Regions from separate parts of the Ruegeria sp. BB1 genome, predicted to be linked through region 3. Evidence: riboswitches for the same ligand, from Rfam matches in the RefSeq annotation. Region 3 holds a riboswitch; each other region holds the start of a gene.
What was found. A riboswitch is a leader RNA that binds a small molecule or an ion and turns the genes downstream of it on or off. The one in region 3 is predicted to bind cobalamin.
Positions count from the first base shown of each region.

Region 1: another riboswitch for cobalamin. It lies ahead of ACR0AL_RS00275 (CbtB domain-containing protein); the one in region 3 lies ahead of ACR0AL_RS17155 (DUF1636 family protein).
Region 2: another riboswitch for cobalamin. It lies ahead of ACR0AL_RS16150 (hypothetical protein); the one in region 3 lies ahead of ACR0AL_RS17155 (DUF1636 family protein).
Region 4: another riboswitch for cobalamin. It lies ahead of ACR0AL_RS00345 (DUF1636 family protein); the one in region 3 lies ahead of ACR0AL_RS17155 (DUF1636 family protein).

Region 1 is NZ_JBQFVB010000001.1:54,554-58,759, forward strand. It holds gene ACR0AL_RS00255 (DUF302 domain-containing protein) at 1-197, opposite strand, end outside; gene ACR0AL_RS00260 (DUF1636 family protein) at 339-683, shown strand; gene ACR0AL_RS00265 (hypothetical protein) at 680-1,174, opposite strand; gene ACR0AL_RS00270 (CbtA family protein) at 1,241-1,939, opposite strand; gene ACR0AL_RS00275 (CbtB domain-containing protein) at 1,944-2,114, opposite strand; cobalamin riboswitch at 2,151-2,357, opposite strand; gene cobF (precorrin-6A synthase (deacetylating)) at 2,401-3,144, opposite strand; gene cobA (uroporphyrinogen-III C-methyltransferase) at 3,137-3,865, opposite strand; gene ACR0AL_RS00290 (cobyrinic acid a,c-diamide synthase CobB) at 3,862-4,206, opposite strand, start outside.
Region 2 is NZ_JBQFVB010000008.1:50,432-54,637, forward strand. It holds gene ACR0AL_RS16135 (bifunctional 2',3'-cyclic-nucleotide 2'-phosphodiesterase/3'-nucleotidase) at 1-189, shown strand, start outside; RNA gene ffs (signal recognition particle sRNA small type) at 229-327, shown strand; gene ACR0AL_RS16145 (alpha/beta hydrolase family protein) at 360-1,217, opposite strand; cobalamin riboswitch at 1,353-1,573, shown strand; gene ACR0AL_RS16150 (hypothetical protein) at 1,657-2,064, shown strand; gene ACR0AL_RS16155 (protein-tyrosine phosphatase family protein) at 2,066-2,560, opposite strand; gene ACR0AL_RS16160 (DNA polymerase III subunit gamma/tau) at 2,694-4,206, shown strand, end outside.
Region 3 is NZ_JBQFVB010000009.1:64,317-68,522, reverse strand. It holds gene ACR0AL_RS17165 (ABC transporter substrate-binding protein) at 1-723, opposite strand, end outside; gene ACR0AL_RS17160 (ABC transporter ATP-binding protein) at 742-1,527, opposite strand; gene ACR0AL_RS17155 (DUF1636 family protein) at 1,524-1,880, opposite strand; cobalamin riboswitch at 1,983-2,189, opposite strand; gene ACR0AL_RS17150 (DUF6525 family protein) at 2,355-2,627, opposite strand; gene ACR0AL_RS17145 (DUF1826 domain-containing protein) at 2,624-3,259, opposite strand; gene ACR0AL_RS17140 (GTP-binding protein) at 3,256-4,206, opposite strand, start outside.
Region 4 is NZ_JBQFVB010000001.1:69,193-73,398, reverse strand. It holds tRNA gene ACR0AL_RS00360 (tRNA-Cys) at 196-269, shown strand; gene ACR0AL_RS00355 (NAD(P)-dependent oxidoreductase) at 314-1,270, opposite strand; gene ACR0AL_RS00350 (LysR substrate-binding domain-containing protein) at 1,373-2,257, shown strand; cobalamin riboswitch at 2,330-2,538, shown strand; gene ACR0AL_RS00345 (DUF1636 family protein) at 2,622-3,011, shown strand; gene cobW (cobalamin biosynthesis protein CobW) at 3,008-4,063, shown strand; gene cobN (cobaltochelatase subunit CobN) at 4,067-4,206, shown strand, end outside.

The DNA of each region.
Region 1 (4,206 bases), on a different contig from region 3:
ATGCCACGGGCCGCAGCCGCCTTGGTCGGACCAGCCTGCGTGACCACGATCAACCCGTTTTCCTTCACCGCAGCCTTCGTATCCGCGACCAGTTCTTCATAGCTTTTGACGGTTGGATACACTGCCCAACCCGACAATGGTTCCTCGGCCCGAACAGGCAGGGCGAGAAGACAGAGCAAACCCAAAAGCGTGCGCATGACGGTGCCTCGTTCAATGTGACTGTCTGAGTGATGCCAGAAATCCGAGTTCCGCGCACGCACATTTCCGTGCGTATTCAGGATTGCGCCGACGTCTAGAAAGCCGCAGAAACATGCAAACCATCAAACACGAGGCCACACGTGGACCCGATACGCCTATTGATTTGCAGCAGTTGTGCGGGAACGCGTGACCGAGTGGCCGAGAGGCAGGCCGTGGATGACGCGCTGGTGCGTGCAGGGCTGAATGGCCGGGTCGTCATCTCGGATCACGCCTGTTTCAGTGGCTGCGCTGAGCCGACCGCATTGGCATTGCAGGCCGCAGGACGGGCGTCTTACGTGTTTTCGGGGGTCGATATCGTTACCGATGCCGAAGACATCGTCGCGACCTGCAAAGCCTATTTGGACAGTCCCGCAGGTTGGATCGAAGACGCCCGACCCTGCGGGCGACTTCGGATGTGTTTGCGCGCGCGGATACCGGCGCTTTAATCGACCTGAACGGTCACGGCAGCGCTGACCGGTACGTTGTCGACCGTCAGTGCGCTGTGGCTGTTTGCGTTCAGCGAAACCGAAACCTCGACCTCTCCCTTCGGAAGGTCGGGGATGTGTATCCAGTTGCCGTAGAGCCGGGCCAGTTTCTCGCCATTGATGTAAACATGCGCGTGGCCTTCGCCGTCTACGTCGGCTGTTGACGCGTTTTCTGGGGCAAACCGGAAATTCTGCGGCATGACGTGCAGGTTCCACCCGGCCATCGGGTCCTGGGTCAGCGCGATTGCAACGCTGGGGGCGTCCGCCCCTGCGGGCAGGTTTACCGTGGTCGAATGGTCATGGGCCATCGCTTCGGCATGCGCGCCGCCGTGATGGGACGGATCGCCATGATCGTGGCCGTCAAACGTGGCGCCATTGGCTGCCGCCAGCACAAAACCAGCACCACCACCGAACACAAGGCCGATTGCAAAAAGGGCAAGTGAGCGTGCCATTTTTCTTTCCTTTTGGGCAAAAAGAAACGCGCCGGGCAGAACCCGGCGCGTCATTACATAAGAGGATCAGGCCGCTGCTTCGACGCGTTTGCCTTCGCTTTGCCAGAAATACCCGGCAAAGGCGCCAACCAGAACCCAGGCCACCAGACCAATGCCAAAGGCGCGAGCGGCGAACAGAGCGCCGATCTCGGTCGGGACGGGGCCGGTGAACACATCCGGTTCGGGCGCACCGATCAGATGGGGTGCCAGCAACAGGGCTGCTGCGATCACATAGCTGATCAGGTTGCCGCCAAACGCAATCAACCACAGCGCAACAAGCGCAGCACCAACAGTGGCAAACCACCAGACCTGTCGGGCATAGACGTCAGCTGCCGCTACACCAGGCACCTCTGGTGCCAGGGTAAAGCCAGGCGCCAGATGAAAGGCGATGAACCCAGCCAGACCCCAAAGCACGCCGGTGCGGCCATCAATCGTGTGGCCCTGGCCTTCGGCCACGGACATCAGAGCAACCATCAGCAGCGCGTAACCGGTATAGGTCAGCATGGTGAAAATGACGCTCAGCGCGTCACGGGTCAGTTCCGAGAACATGCCCGGCAATTCGGGATGCGCCGAAACGGATTCGGCTCCGAAGTGCACCAACTCACCGGATTCGTACAGCTCTGCGTGCAACAAAACAGGTTGCACAAAGACCAACTGCAGCAATGCGGCTATCAGCCCCGCTGCAGCACCAGCGAACAACGCGCTGGTCAGTATACGACTGAACATGGTCTTAGTGGCAGGGGAAGCCGGTCGCGTGGCGCACGTCGTGTGCTGCGTCATGCAGCGCCGCGGCCTGTACGTGACCGGTCAGGGTGATGATACCCAGACCCAGTACCACCGCGAACATGACCGGAAGGATACCAGCGCGCGAGGCGGATGCTGTTTGCGTTTGTGTTGCCATCTTTTATTCTCCTTTGCCGCCGCACCCGACGACCGGTGTTTCAATTGTCGCCTGGCAGGTCTCCTGGCTTGCGGGTCGATGCCTCTGTTCGCCTTCCCCCTGAGAACAGGAGTGGCTGGTTGAACAGGGGCTCTCCGCTTACAGTCGCGGGGGCGGCTGTGGATTTGGCTGCCATGGCAGTCGCACCACATTCCCTCTTAGCATCCGGATGTCTCCGGCAGGACCAGACGCGTTCATTTAGCCTCTATGATGCCGCTGGTGCAATCGTCATTTGCGACCTTTTAGGTCAGATCACGCGCTTTTTCAGCAAATAGATATCCATGATCCAGCCATGATCGGCACGTGCCTTGGCACGGGTGTCCAGAATCTCCTGCGCCACATCGGTCAAAGCGCCTTTGATCAGGATTTCCTCTTTCATGCCGACATAGGCACCCCACCAGATGTCATAATCGGCCATGTCCAGGGATTGAAACGAACACTCGCCATCCAGCATTACCGCTACTTTCGAGGCATTTGCCGGCCAGCCTTCATCCCTGATCCGCCGTCCGGTGGTCACAACATAAGGCGCGCCCAGATCATTGATCGGGATGGCGTGGGCGGCCGTCAATGCCTGCAGCGCGGTGATGCCAGGGATCACCCGTGTCGTGGGCTCAGGGTCCAGCCGCGACGCGATTCGCAACGAGCTGTCATAAAGCGACGGGTCGCCCCAGATCAGCAGTGCCACTTGTCGCGCATTCGGGTGGGCCGCAATCGCCTCGTGCCAGCGCAGGGCAATGGCATCATGCCATTCGTCGACCCCGCGTAGATAACCATCATCGGCCCGACGCTTGGGAATGTCGAAATAGGCGATCTGCGGCGGAGTGTCAGTCACAGCTGCAATGATCTCTTCGCGCAACCCGGCCAGATCAGCCTTGTTCTCGCCCTTGTGCGGGATCAGGATCAGGTCTGCATCGCGGATGGCATTTGCCCCTTGCAAGGTCACGTGATCCGGGTTGCCAGTGCCAATTCCGATTAGAGACAACTCAAACATCGTCGAACTCTGCCAGCGGGCCATACAGGATCAGCGCCGGGGCTGTGCCGATCTCGGCCTCCAGCTTTTGCGACAGCGCGCCAATTGTTGCACGGTGCAGGCTCTGGTCGGGAGTCGATACGGATTCGGCCATTAGGGCAGGTGTCTCCAGCGGCAGACCATGCTCATGCAGCGCATTTACCAACAGAGGAAAGGTCCGTTTGCCCATGAACACCACGGTCGTTGCGTCCGGATCGGCCAGCGCGGGCAGGTTCAGATCTTCGGGCAGTTTGCCGCTGACATCGTGGCCAGTGACAAATTGTACCCGCCGCGCAGTCAGGCGTCGTGTCAGGGGTATTCCTGCTGCCGCCGCCGCCGCAACCGCCGAGGGGATGCCAGGGATGATTTCATATTCGATCCCGGCCGCACGCAGGGCAACCAGTTCTTCCTCCAGCCTGCCGAACAACCCGCCATCACCGGATTTCAACCGCACTACGCGAGCACCGGTTTTGGCGTAATCCACCAACAGGCGGCTCACGTGATCCTGCCTGGGTGAGGGTCGCCCGGCCCGTTTGCCCACGCCCACCAGATCTGCATCGCCATGCGCATGACTTAGGATCGGGCCGCTGCTGAGGTCATCAAACAGCACCGCATCTGCTTTTTGCATCCGGTCGACTGCTTTCAGGGTCAAAAGATCAGGATCGCCGGGGCCGGAACCTATGAAGGATACGAAACCGCTCATGCCGAGGCCTCGGCGATCAGGTGAAAGAACGTACCGGTGACGTTCCCGCGCACCGAACCTGTTTGCGGCCCTTCAGCACCTTCAGCATCAAACACCCGCGCCAGCGGTGCGTCCGGCTGTTCTACGATCGAAGAATAATGGAATTCATGCCCCCGCAGAGCCGTGTCGGCTGCAAAACCGGGCATCGGGGCCAGCAATTCTGCGCGCCGATACCCCAGATTGAACTTGCGCTTTTCATACGAGGTCACCAGCCGCAGCAGGCCTGCCATCTGATGTCGCTCGCCCTCTTTGTCGATCAAGGCCTGACCCAGCGCCATGTATCCACCGCATTCTCCATGCAC
Region 2 (4,206 bases), on a different contig from region 3:
GGCGCACTGCCGCAAGATCCCTTGCAGTATGCGCCCTATCCATTTGGCTTTGCCCCGATGCAGGGCGCGACTGCGCTGTTAAGAACCGGTCCGAAGGCACAAACCCACATTGCCGAGCTTGAAGAATATGACCCTCACGTCGTCGGAGAAGACGATGAGGGCTTTTTGCTGTTCCGTTTGACGCTCTGACGGGTTGTGTTTCCAGCGCCCGTTGCCTATATCAGACCCCGAGAGGTTGGCGCGGGCGAGCGCCTCGCCAACCTGGTCAGGTCCGGAAGGAAGCAGCCACAACGAGCCCCGCTTGGGTCGATGTCCAACCTCTCACTTAAACTCCCGACATTGAATTGTTGCGAACAGGCCTAGGCAATCAGCCGTGGCCAGACCGCCGCGTTGCGTCGGGCAAATGCACCGATATGGCCAACCTTGGACAGGCCGAACTCGCCCGGAGACAACAAATGGCGGTGTGCGTTGGGCCCGTACAGATCAGCCAGCCGCCAGACCGCGTTCTTTGGCACCAGATCGTCATCCTCAAAGCTGAACAGATCCACTGGTGTGTCTGACTGTGCCCAGCGGGCCTCGGGCAAGGACACGCCAATTTCGGGCAGGTAGTTGCGCGGCGCAGTACACCAGCGGCGCCACTGCCAATAGACGCTGGCAGGCAGGTTCGATCCGAATCCCAGTGCCTTGCCCGGCAGGTAACCCAGCGCTTTTACGGCCAGGGGCGCGTGTCCGTACCAAAACAGCAAAGCCAACGCCCGATAAGGCCAGGGATGGTCCGACACAGTCACCGGCCCGGCGCAGACGCAGATCATACGGTCGATCTGATCAATATCGGGTTGAATCGGCCCCAGCATACCGCCGACGGAATGGCCGATGCTCCAGTGCTGCGCGTCGGGGTATCGCCTGCGCATCTCGGCCCGAGCCGCAGGCATGTCGATCAGCGCCCAATCCGCCATCGTGGCCTGAGCTGACTTCAATGGCCTGCTCTGCGATTGACCGAAATCGCTGTAATCATAGGTCAGACAGGCCATGCCATGTTCCGCAGCCAACCAGCGTGCGAAATGCTGATAATAGTCGCGCGGCACTCCGGTGGCGCTGTGGATCACCACGGCGATCCCAGGTTCGGCCACCGGCAGGTACAGCCGAGCCGACAGTTGGGTCGAACCAGAAGGAAACTGAAAATCCTCGGTTAAAACAGCTTGTGCGGTATCCAGCATGGCGCCCTCAATCTGAACCGATTAGTTCACCACCCCAAACGGCATCTTTTGCCACCCTAAGTCAATCCTGTTTCCGCATGACCACGCGTCCACTTTGCCCCACCAAAAGGCGGCTTGACTCAGGCCACCCCTACCCGCTAGCGATTGGGTGATGGTTCTCGTCCCCGGTCCCCGGGGCGGGATGAAAAGGGAACACGGTGCGGTTCTGCCCGGAATACCGGAACGAACCAAGGCCGCGACTGCCCCCGCAACTGTAAGCGGTGAGCAATGCCGAAACACCACTGGCCGCAAGGCTGGGAAGGTCGGCAACGCAACGACCCGCAAGTCAGGAGACCTGCCATCGAACAAGAAACCGAAACTCGGGCGGGGTGTCCGGGCAGGTCGTCAGCACGCTGTCACACCTGATCCATGCCCCCGTTCCACGCGCGGAGGGCGCAATATGATCTGGAAGACAAAGACGAACCAGTATTCCGCAACCGTTTGCCAACGCACCGGAAAAACCTGTCCGGCGCTGGCACAGATGGCGCGCGCGATCGTGCAGGCGATGGACGCGGCCGTTCCTGCGACGACGTTTGATTTTGAGTTCGACGGCAGCACTGAGCTGGTCTATTGCACGCAAGGATGCAGCGCACGGTTTCGCGCGCAAAAAGACCTGATCCGGGTCTTTTGTGGAACAAGCGAGGATGCGCCCCTCGAGTCGCTGGATGCTTACGCAGATATGATGTTCGGCCCGGATGTGACCATGCGCCCCACAGGCATGCTAACCACCCCACCCTGCGCCATGCTTGAGGTCACAGCGATCCCGCCCAACCCGGTAGCACAGGCAGAACGACAGGTGGCGCTCTGATCTAGTCGCGCGTCCGCCCAAGGGCGGCCCATTCCATCTGGCCGCCGGTCTCGACGGCGCAGGACCGCACCGCCCGCAAACGGGTCAACGCTGTCTCGGGGTCTTCGCCATGCTCGACCATAAGGCGCAGCACGATCATCCCGGACCGGCCACAGCCGCCCCGGCAATGCACCAGCACCCGCCCCCCGCGGGACAGAATATCAGTCGCCGCAGGGCTGACACTGCCCCACGCCGCGTCAACCTCAGGAGGCGGCGTACCGAAATCCGCTACCGGCAGATGCACCCATTCGATATTGAGTGCGTGCAGGTCTTCGCCAAGCCCACTTGCGCCCTCTTGCAGTATTTCGACCTCGGTGGTCATCGAGATCACAAGATCCGGCTGCCAGTCGCAGATCGTTCCCAAGTCCCGCGTATACCCGCCACCGCGCCCCGGAAGGGGCGACAAGGCAACGGTGCCGTTTCCAATCTGAACTGAATGAAGTGCGAACTGGCTCACTACGGACCCTCCCTGATACTCGCTTCTAAGGCGTGCAAATTGTGCTGCAAACCGAAATTCACCCAAGCCTGCTGTGGACGCGGGCGGCAGGGGTCTCTACGCTGCATCGGAACCCGAATCCGACAGAGCAGATATGAACGACACGCCCAGCCCCGCCTATCAGGTTCTTGCCCGCAAATACCGCCCGGAAACCTTTGCCGATCTCGTCGGTCAGGACGCAATGGTGCGCACGCTGAAAAATGCGTTCGAGGCCGACCGGATCGCGCAGGCTTTCATCATGACCGGCATTCGCGGCACCGGCAAAACCACCACGGCACGGATCATCGCCAAGGGCATGAACTGCATCGGCCCCGATGGTGACGGCAAACCAACGATCGAGCCCTGCGGCCAATGCGAACATTGCGTGGCCATTATGGAAGGCCGCCACGTTGACGTGATGGAGATGGACGCCGCCAGCCGTACTGGTGTGAACGATATCCGCGAGATCATCGACAGTGTCCGCTATCGCGCCGCCAGCGCGCGCTACAAAATCTATATCATCGACGAGGTCCACATGCTGTCGACCAGCGCGTTCAACGCGCTGCTCAAGACGCTTGAAGAACCGCCCGAGCATGTGAAGTTCATCTTTGCCACCACCGAGATTCGTAAAGTGCCAGTGACGGTTCTGTCGCGCTGCCAACGGTTCGACCTGCGCCGGATAGAACCCGAGGACATGATCGGCCTGCTCGGCAAGATTGCGGCGGCGGAAAACGCTCAGATCGCGGATGACGCGCTGGCGCTGATCACCCGTGCAGCCGAGGGTTCGGCCCGGGACGCGACCTCGCTGCTGGATCAGGCGATCTCGCACGGTGCGGGTGAAACCAGCGCCGATCAGGTCCGCGCGATGCTGGGCCTGGCTGATCGCGGTCGGGTACTGGACCTGATGGACATGATCCTGCGCGGGGACGCTGCAGGCGCACTGACCGAGTTGGGCGGGCAATATGCCGAAGGAGCCGATCCGTTGGCCGTGCTACGCGATCTGGCCGAGATCACCCATTGGGTCTCTGTGGTTAAAATCACGCCAGACGCAGCCAATGATCCCACCGTATCCCCGGACGAACGCGCGCGTGGTCAACAAATGGCCGAGACCCTGCCGATGCGCGTCCTGACCCGGATGTGGCAGATGTTGCTTAAAGCGCTCGAAGAGGTCTCGGCGGCCCCGAATGCCATGATGGCAGCTGAAATGGCGGTGATCCGACTGACCCATGTGGCCGACCTGCCCAGCCCGGAAGAGTTGATCAAACGTCTGCAAGACACGCCCCCACCGCCAAATGGCGGACCCGGTGGCGGGATACCGGCGCCATCGCATGCCGCGGTTCAGACGCAAGCGCCGGTGGCATCTTCTTATGCAGCTCCCGCCCATGGTGGGGGCGGCGGCGCACCCAGCGCGGCGTTGGCGCAGGATGTGCAGGCTGCCCTGGCACGCTATCCGACCTTCGATCATGTGGTCGAACTGATCCGCGCAAACCGGGACGGCGTGCTTCTGGATGAGGTCAAGCGGTCTTTGCGGCTTGCAGCCTATCAACCCGGGCGTATCGAATTCCAACCGACCCAGCGTGCCTCGGCCCAGTTGGCGCAACGTCTGGGGACCGCCCTGCAGCGATGGA
Region 3 (4,206 bases):
CGCCTCCCACGAGGTTCGGCCCCAGCTAGTTTCCATGTCGTGGGTCACGTTTTCACCACCCGCGGCAGCAATCATAGCATCGGGGATGGCGAACTTACCTGCGGTGAATGGCGCGTCCGCCGGGCCGTCCAGCAAGAAAACGCGGGGTTTCGCCAGGTCGGCAGTCTGCGCTTCGATCGCTGAGAGTTCGTCTTTCCAGCCCGTGACCAGCGCCTCGGCCTTGTCTTCGACGTGCATGACCTGACCCAGGCGCAGGACGTCATTGAACAGCAGGTCCATGCTGGCTTCGGGGCGATCCTTGTCCAGATGCACACAGCTTTCGGTCAAGATCATGGTCTTGATACCAAAGGGCTCCAGCGTATCCGGGGTCACATCTCCGCCCGGCTTCATGCCGTAATACCAGCCAGCAAAGAACAGGTCGGGTTCCACGGCAACAAGGTTTTCGACAGTTGGGTATTTCGGTGCCAGTTCGGGGATATCACCGCGCAGGGTGTCGAATTCCGGGCTGGTTTTGTACCAGCCGGTGATGCCGGTCAGACCGACGATCTTGTCCTGCAGGCCCAACGCGAAGGCCATATCGGTCATGTTCATGTCATGCACAACCAGACGCTCGGGCTGGGCTTCGAACACCAGCGGCGCTCCGCAGTTGTCGACGGTGACCTCGTGGGCGGACGCGCCGCCTGCCATGGCTGTGAACAGCGCCACGGACCAGATGTGTTTCATTTGGGAATGTTCCTTGGTTTAGGTTGAGATTGTGGATTTTCGGATATCCAGCGCTGGAATCACGCGGCCTTCGTGGTGAAAGCACAGGTATTCAACGCCAAAAGTATCGCGGACCCGCTCGGGGGTCAGCACTTCGGCCACGGGGCCAAATCCCGTGAGCCGCGTAGATTTCATCAGCGCCACGTGGGTGGCAAATTCCGGGATCATGACAAGATCATGGACAATCATCACAACCGTGATGCCGAGTTCGGCGACCAGAGACAGCATCCGACCCTTGGCATCTGGATCGAGATGGTTGGTTGGCTCATCCAAGAACAACAACGATGGATTCTGTGCCAGTGCCCGGGCGATATGCGCGCGTTGACGTTCGCCCCCGGACAATACCGCCATGCGCTTTTCTGCCAGCGCGCCAAGGTCGGTCAGCTCAAGGATTCTGTTCAGTTCTCTGGCATGTTCATCCGCCGAACGGTCGGCCCAGATCGGAATCTGGCCCATGGCAACATAGTCCCGCAGTAGCAACCTGCCATCCGGTTGTTCTTGCTGGCCCACAACAGCGATCATGCGGGCGCGTTCCATTGCGGGCATATGTTTCAGGCTGCGTTCCTTGACCAATACATTGCCCAATACAATCTCAGCCGCCCCGCACAGAAGGTTCAAAAGCGTGGTTTTTCCCGCCCCATTTGGACCGGCAATTGCCAGTATCGCGCCCTCGGCCAATTCAAACGAGACACCTTGCAGAAGAACGTCACCATTGAGCGCATAGTATTCGAGATCACGCGCAACCAGAAAAGATGAGGTCGTCATGATGGTTCCCCCAATTGAATCCGAGGCAAACGAGAAAGGGTTTTTGTAAATAGTGGTTGCGGCCGGTCCGTCGCGTTGGTCCAACCGTCTGCGACGTTGCGGTACTGATGTGCGAATTCCGCCAGCGCGTCGAAATCTTCGGCAGTTTCAATATCGCCGAACAGGTAGTGTGCTTTGCCGACAGCCTGAAATCCGACGGCTGTTGGTCGCGCGCAGCCCGCCATGCAGGTAACGGTGCGCACTGCGAACCCGGTTGGCAACCTGCCGGTCAACGCATTGCGCATGACATCGACAGGCAATGCGCCGGTACAGGTCGAGCAGATCAGAAGGAAGTGGTCAGGTGTTTCCGGCATAGTCCGCTCCGCTTGAAGCCAAGCGCGGACAGAAGGTGCCGATCATGTACACACGTTTCAGACGTGCCATCAAAGCCTCCTTCCAGGACGCCCCGCCCCGGGTTGGTTGAACATGTGATGGCAGGTCTCCTGACTTGCGGGTCGATGCTTGGCCATCCTTCCCGGCCCAATGACCAGTGGATTTTGGCGTCGCTCACCGCTTACAGTTGCGGGGGCAGTCACGGATTTGGCGCCAAAGTGGCGAACCGCACCGTATTCCCTTTTCATCCCTTGGGCGCACCATCGGGAACCATCTAGCCCTTGCTTGTCTTAGACTGGGGGCCATGTCAATCACGATTTGAAACAACAACTTTTCGATCGGAACTCAAACGCTCAGGGTTTCGAAGTCTGCCGCATGCGTTTTCGCTGTAAGTGCGGCACCCAGTGCCGCATGGGTCGCGACAGCATACTGTGTTAGAGGTAGCATTTTTTCCTTCATGTTTGAGAATTTAATTTGAAAACAGTCGATTGCCGGTCACGCGCGAGCGTTCGGGCTTCGGCCTGGCTGAGTGACACGAGCGTTTCTTCTGATGAAAGCCCCTTGGCCCGCGATTTTGACCAGATGCGGCGCGCGGATACCGGGGACCATGGCAATGCAGCTTCTGACAACCACTGTCGCAACGGGGCTGGCAGGCCGTCAAACACATCCATCGGATCGGTTGATCGATGCTTGCGGCGCAAGCTGCAATGCCCGAGGTTACGTCTCATGCTTTGGTTTCCGGATTTTCCACTGGGTCCAAAACCAAGACGAGACGGGATTCACTGGTACCTTCGATCGGAGGCGAGCGATGCACCACCCCTGACGATGGTCGCTCGGTCCAGAGTGTTCCCCGTAGCAGGATCGGAGCGCCGGTCTGAACGGTAAACACAAGCGCGGGATCGTTTCCATCAGTCGAGGTGCCGTATTGTGTTCCAGTGCCACGATAGGTGCAGACCAACCGGGCGGTGACAGCATCGGTATGAAATTTACGGCAAGCATTGGTGGTGACAACATCCAGCCGCAGCCGCAGGAAGTTGGCGTTCATCAGTTCACAGAACATGTCGGCCAGAGAAGCGATATCATCTTGAAGCCACGCTCTTTCAGTCCCGTTAGGCATGCCGGAGATATCGCAGAGTTGCCCCACGGTCGTCTTAACGGCGCTTGGTGGAAGAATGACTCGCCCACTTGGCAACGCCTTGGGATCAAGTTGGTCAAGCCAGCTTTGCATATCCGGCGGGGTTCGCCGGCGCCAAATCAAAGCGGCACAGTTTGGCTGTGCAAAAGTGCGGATTGCCGCCGGATCATCTGCGAAGCTCACACCGGTGACCTTGTCTTCCACGGGCTTTCTAACGAAGTTCATGCGGCATCCTCTGCCCGGCGCCAAATCGGAAAGGGGTCCGGCAGGTCCGGCAAATTGCCGGGCCCTGTCGCCGTGACTGCTGGAATAAGGCAATTGTCCAATCGTGCCTTCAAACTTTGCCAGTCGATCCCGGCACCGATGAAAACGATCTCTTGACGGCGGTCGCCCCACGGCTCTTGCCAGTGGGCCTGCATATAGGCGCGGGCGCTGTCATGTGCGGGGCGTCGCTCTTCGGGAACTGATGCCCACCAGGTGCCGAGTGGTTTGATGCTGGACAATGCACCGGCGAGTGAAAATTCAGCCACCCAGTCGGGGCGTGTCGAAATCCAAAAGTGGCCTTTGGCCCGGATCACCCCTGGCAGATCACCGTTGAGAACGCCCAAAATGCGTTCGGGAGCGAACGGAAGTCGCGCCCGGTAAACGTATGACACAACCCCGTATTCCTCAGTCTCAGGCACATGGTCGGCAAAGCCATACAGCTCCTTTGCCCACATCGGGTGTTCATGGGCTTGCTCGAAGTCAAACAGGCCGGTGTCCAGGATCTTTTCTGCGGCAGCTTCCGAATGGTTGGTCTCGATGATCTCGGCATCTGCATTCAGACTGCGGATGATCTTGCGTGCCGCATCAACTTTTTCTGACCCCGCATCTTCAACCTTGTTCAGGATCACTACATCAGAGAATTCTATTTGATCCGTAAGCAAGTGGACCAGAGTTCGCTCGTCTTCCTCTCCCATCGTTTCGCCTCGGTCTCGTAGGAAATCGTGGGACGAGAAATCGTTCAGCAAGTTCACCGCATCGACAACCGTTACCATGGTGTCGAGCCGCGCCACGTCCGACAAGCTGTCGCCCGCTTCATCCCGGAAATCGAAAGTTGCTGCCACAGGCAATGGTTCGGAAATACCTGTGGATTCAATAAGCAGGTAGTCAAAACGTCCTTCCGCAGCGAG
Region 4 (4,206 bases), on a different contig from region 3:
CTTTTGCCACATCCAGAAGAAACCGGCAACGGCTGCAACGTCGAAAGTTTCACCAGATCGCAGAGACTTGGTGTCGCGCCGCGCCATGCGGCAACACATGGAGGTGGATTTTTGCAATCAACCCACTGGACGCCCCTGACGAAAGGTGTTAAAACGCCTGCCACACCACAGCAAGTATTTGATTTTACTTGAAAAGGCGAGTTGGCGGAGTGGTGACGCAGCGGATTGCAAATCCGTGTACACCGGTTCGATTCCGGTACTCGCCTCCACTTCTTTGATTATCTAACCGGTATTCAACTGCGCTCGGTGTGCGCTATTCGGCCTGACCTCTCTGTGGGATAACTTCATAACCCGGCTCTTCCGGTTCATCATCGTGCATCTCGGTCGGGAAACCGGGCGCCGTGATATCCAGCCCGGTCGCGTCCTCCAACCGCTTGATAATATTCGGGGACAGTTCGCGTTCACCATAGCGGGCGATACCGTCGTCGAAGATGCGGATCATTACCGGGTTGATTTCCAAGGGTACTCCGGCGCGGTCGGCGACGTCTTGGAACAGTCCGATGTCCTTTTTGACAAGGTCCATGGTGAAAGAGATATCGCGGGACCCGTTCAGAATGACCTGGCTTTCTGTTTCATGCACGAACGAAGTACCCGACGAAATCTTTATCGCCTCATAAGTGGTGTTCAAATCCATCCCGGCCGCTTTGGCCGTTACCAGCGCTTCGGCACAGGTGATCAGGTTGGCGGTCGCCAGATAGTTGGTCAGAACTTTTAGGACCGAGGCTGAGCCCAACTCCCCCGTGTGCAGCACGCGCCGCCCCATCGTGGTTAAAAACGGCAGAATCCGCTCAAAGGTTTCGCGATCACACCCGGCGAAAATCGAGATATTGCCAGTAGCCGCCCGGTGGCACCCGCCTGAAACCGGGCAATCCACCGCCGCTCCTCCTCGCTCGATCACCATGGCGCCCAGTCGTTTAACCTCGGCTTCGTCGGTGGTCGACATCTCCATCCAGATCTTGCCCGGCCCGACCGCGGGCAGCATATCTTGCATCACTGCGTCCGAGGCCGCCGGGGACGGCAGGCAGGTTATAACGGCATCGCAGTCCCGCATCATCTGCGCCGGGCTTTCCGCGGCTTCGGCCCCCTTGGCCACAAACTCGGCCACCAAGTCTGGGTTAAGGTCGTGAACCGTCAGGTCAATCCCGTTGCGCAGAAGCGAGCCGGACAGTTTGCCGCCCACATTTCCTAAACCGATAAATCCGACTTTCATGTTTCCCTCCTGACGGTCGTATTCGGGCCGAGTATCTGTGTTGTCTGTTAGAAACGAAAATGATTAATAATGCCAATTATGGTCAAAATAATTTGGTGATATATGGATCGCCTTCCAAACCCCACATGGTTGCGCAGCTTTGAAACCGCCGCGCGGCATCTGAATTTTACCACCACAGCAAAAGAGCTGGGCCTGACGCAGACGGCGGTCTCATTGCATATCCGGTCGCTTGAAGCCGAGCTTGGGCAAAAGCTGTTCACCCGGAATGCCCGCCGGTTGGAACTGACTGAGCTGGGGCAGTCTTATTCGTTGACTGTGCGGCGTGCGCTTGGCGACATCGCCCTGTCCACCAACAGCCTGTTCGGCCCTGCCTCGCGCCAGACCCTGACGATCCGTGCGGCGATATCGACAGCCACCTATTGGGTCGCGGCGGAACTGCCCGACTTTACCGCTCGCCACCCCGAGATCCCAGTACGCCTTGTCTCGCACATCTGGAATGACAGCGTGGCCCCCGGCGATTTGGATGTGGAAATCCGGCTGGGTTATGGCGATTGGCCCGGCGTTCAGTCCGAAAAGCTGACAGATGAAAAGCTGGTACCGGTATGCCGGGCCGGGGACTCGCCCGCGACCCTGAACGTACTGCGGCAAGGCCCTCTGATTCATATCCTTGGATACGAAGACAACTGGGCGCGGTACTTTCAGGCCAACGGGCTCGCGCTTCCGGACCAGCCGCCCCGACATTCGGTGGACACCTCGGTCGCAGCACTGCAGCTTGTGATGGCAGGGGCGGGCTATGCAACGGTTCTGGAACGGTTCGCCCGGAATGCGATCCGGCAGGCTGTGCCGATTGCAATTGCGGGACCTGCGATTCCTTTTGCCCAGTCGCATTACCTGATCAGTACACGAGGCGCTACGCAATCGACCGCTGCGGCAGGGTTGTTTTGCGCTTGGCTGCGCGAGAGGCTGGCCGCGCATGCCGCGGATTGACACAGGCTGGTCGCTTTTTTGGTTTGAACGATTTCACCATGCGCCTCGTGCTTGACAAGCCCCCTGCCCGTGCCGCATGTCGCATGCGTTGGTGTCCATCTTCGGATGGATGAAAAGGGAATGCGTCAGCGGGCAACCGTCAAACGCAGCCGCCCCCGCGACCGTGACCGGAGAGGGTGCCCAATGCCACTGGCCCGCAAGGCCGGGAAGGCGGGACATCTGCCGGGGCAAGCGCCCCGACATCCGCAAGCCGGGAGACCTGCCAGCGCCCGAAGTTGAAACCGGACGGGGTGATCCGGTGTCGGGTCCATGTGCAGACGTGGCCCGCATGAAACCCCGTCCCCTGCAAAGAGGATTTGGGGGGATGAGAGACGTGACCGAGACTGCACCAGTCGAGCTGCTGGTCTGCACGACCTGTCGGCGTGGCCTGCCGATTGAAGACGATGCGCAACGTCCAGGTGCCCTGCTGCACAAGGCACTGGAAGACGCCGATTTGCCCGAAGGTATCGTGCTGAAGCCGGTCGAGTGCCTGTCAAATTGCGATCAGGGTTGTTCCATAGTGCTGCGCGGCGGACCGACCCGCTGGACCTTTGTGTACGAAAACCTGAACGAAACCGACCATGTCGACACCATCGTCGAAGGCGTCACCAAGTATCTCGCCGCCGAAGACGGTCTGGTCAAATGGCGCGAACGTCCCGAACATTTCCGCAAAAACTGTGCGGCCCGCATTCCCCCGATTGGAGCCCTGAAATGAGCAACCTCGAAAAACTCCCCGTCACTGTGATCACCGGCTTTCTGGGTTCGGGCAAAACCACGCTGGTCAAACATCTAATGCAGAACCCTCAGGGCAAGCGTCTGGCCGTTGTCGTCAATGAATTTGGCGATGTGGGTGTGGATGGCGACATTCTGAAATCCTGCGCCATTCCCGATTGCCCGGCGGAAAATATCATGGAACTGGCCAATGGCTGCATCTGCTGCACCGTGGCCGATGATTTCATTCCGACCATCGAGGCGCTGATGGCACTGGAGCCGCGCCCTGATCACATCCTGATCGAAACGTCCGGTCTGGCTCTGCCAAAGCCGCTGTTGAAAGCGTTTGACTGGCCCGATATCCGCTCGAAAATCACCGTGGATGGCGTGATCGCTCTGGCCGATGCCGAGGCCGTCGCCGCCGGGCGTTTTGCCCCGAATGTCGAAGCCGTCGACGCCCAGCGCCTGGCTGACGACTCGATCGACCATGAAACGCCCTTGTCCGAGGTGTTCGAGGATCAGATCTCCTGCGCCGACATCATCCTGCTGACCAAGCCTGACCTGGCTGGCCCGGAAGGCGTGGCAAAGGCCAAAGAAGTGATCGCAGCCGAGGCTCCGCGCGCCCTGCCCGTCGTCGAAGTTGCCGAAGGCGCTGTGGACGTGCGCGTCGTACTGGGGCTTGAGGCTGCCGCCGAGGATGACATGGATGCACGCCCGTCGCACCACGATGGCCACCACGATCATGAACATGACGATTTCGAAAGCATTATCGTCGAGTTGCCGGAACAGACCGATCCGGCAGCACTGGTTGCCAATATCGAACGCTTGGCAAATGAGCTGAACATCCTGCGGGTCAAAGGTTACGCCGCTGTCCAGGGCAAACCGATGCGCTTGTTAGTTCAGGCGGTTGGCGCACGCGTGCGACATCAGTACGACCGCCCATGGGAACCCGGCGAAGAGCGCCGCTCGCGTCTGGTGGTGATTGCCGAACATGACGACATCAAAGAGGCCGCGATCCGCGAGATCCTCGTGGGTGTGACCGAGGCCGCCGAGTAAGCCATGCACGTCGTCTTCCGCGAAAGCCACGGGCTCGAGGAAACCGAGACCCCGACCGATCTGGGCCAAAGCCCGGCGGATCTGGTGGTGCTGTCCTTTTCGGACAGCGACCTCGGAGCTTTCGCGGCAGGCTGGCATCGCGG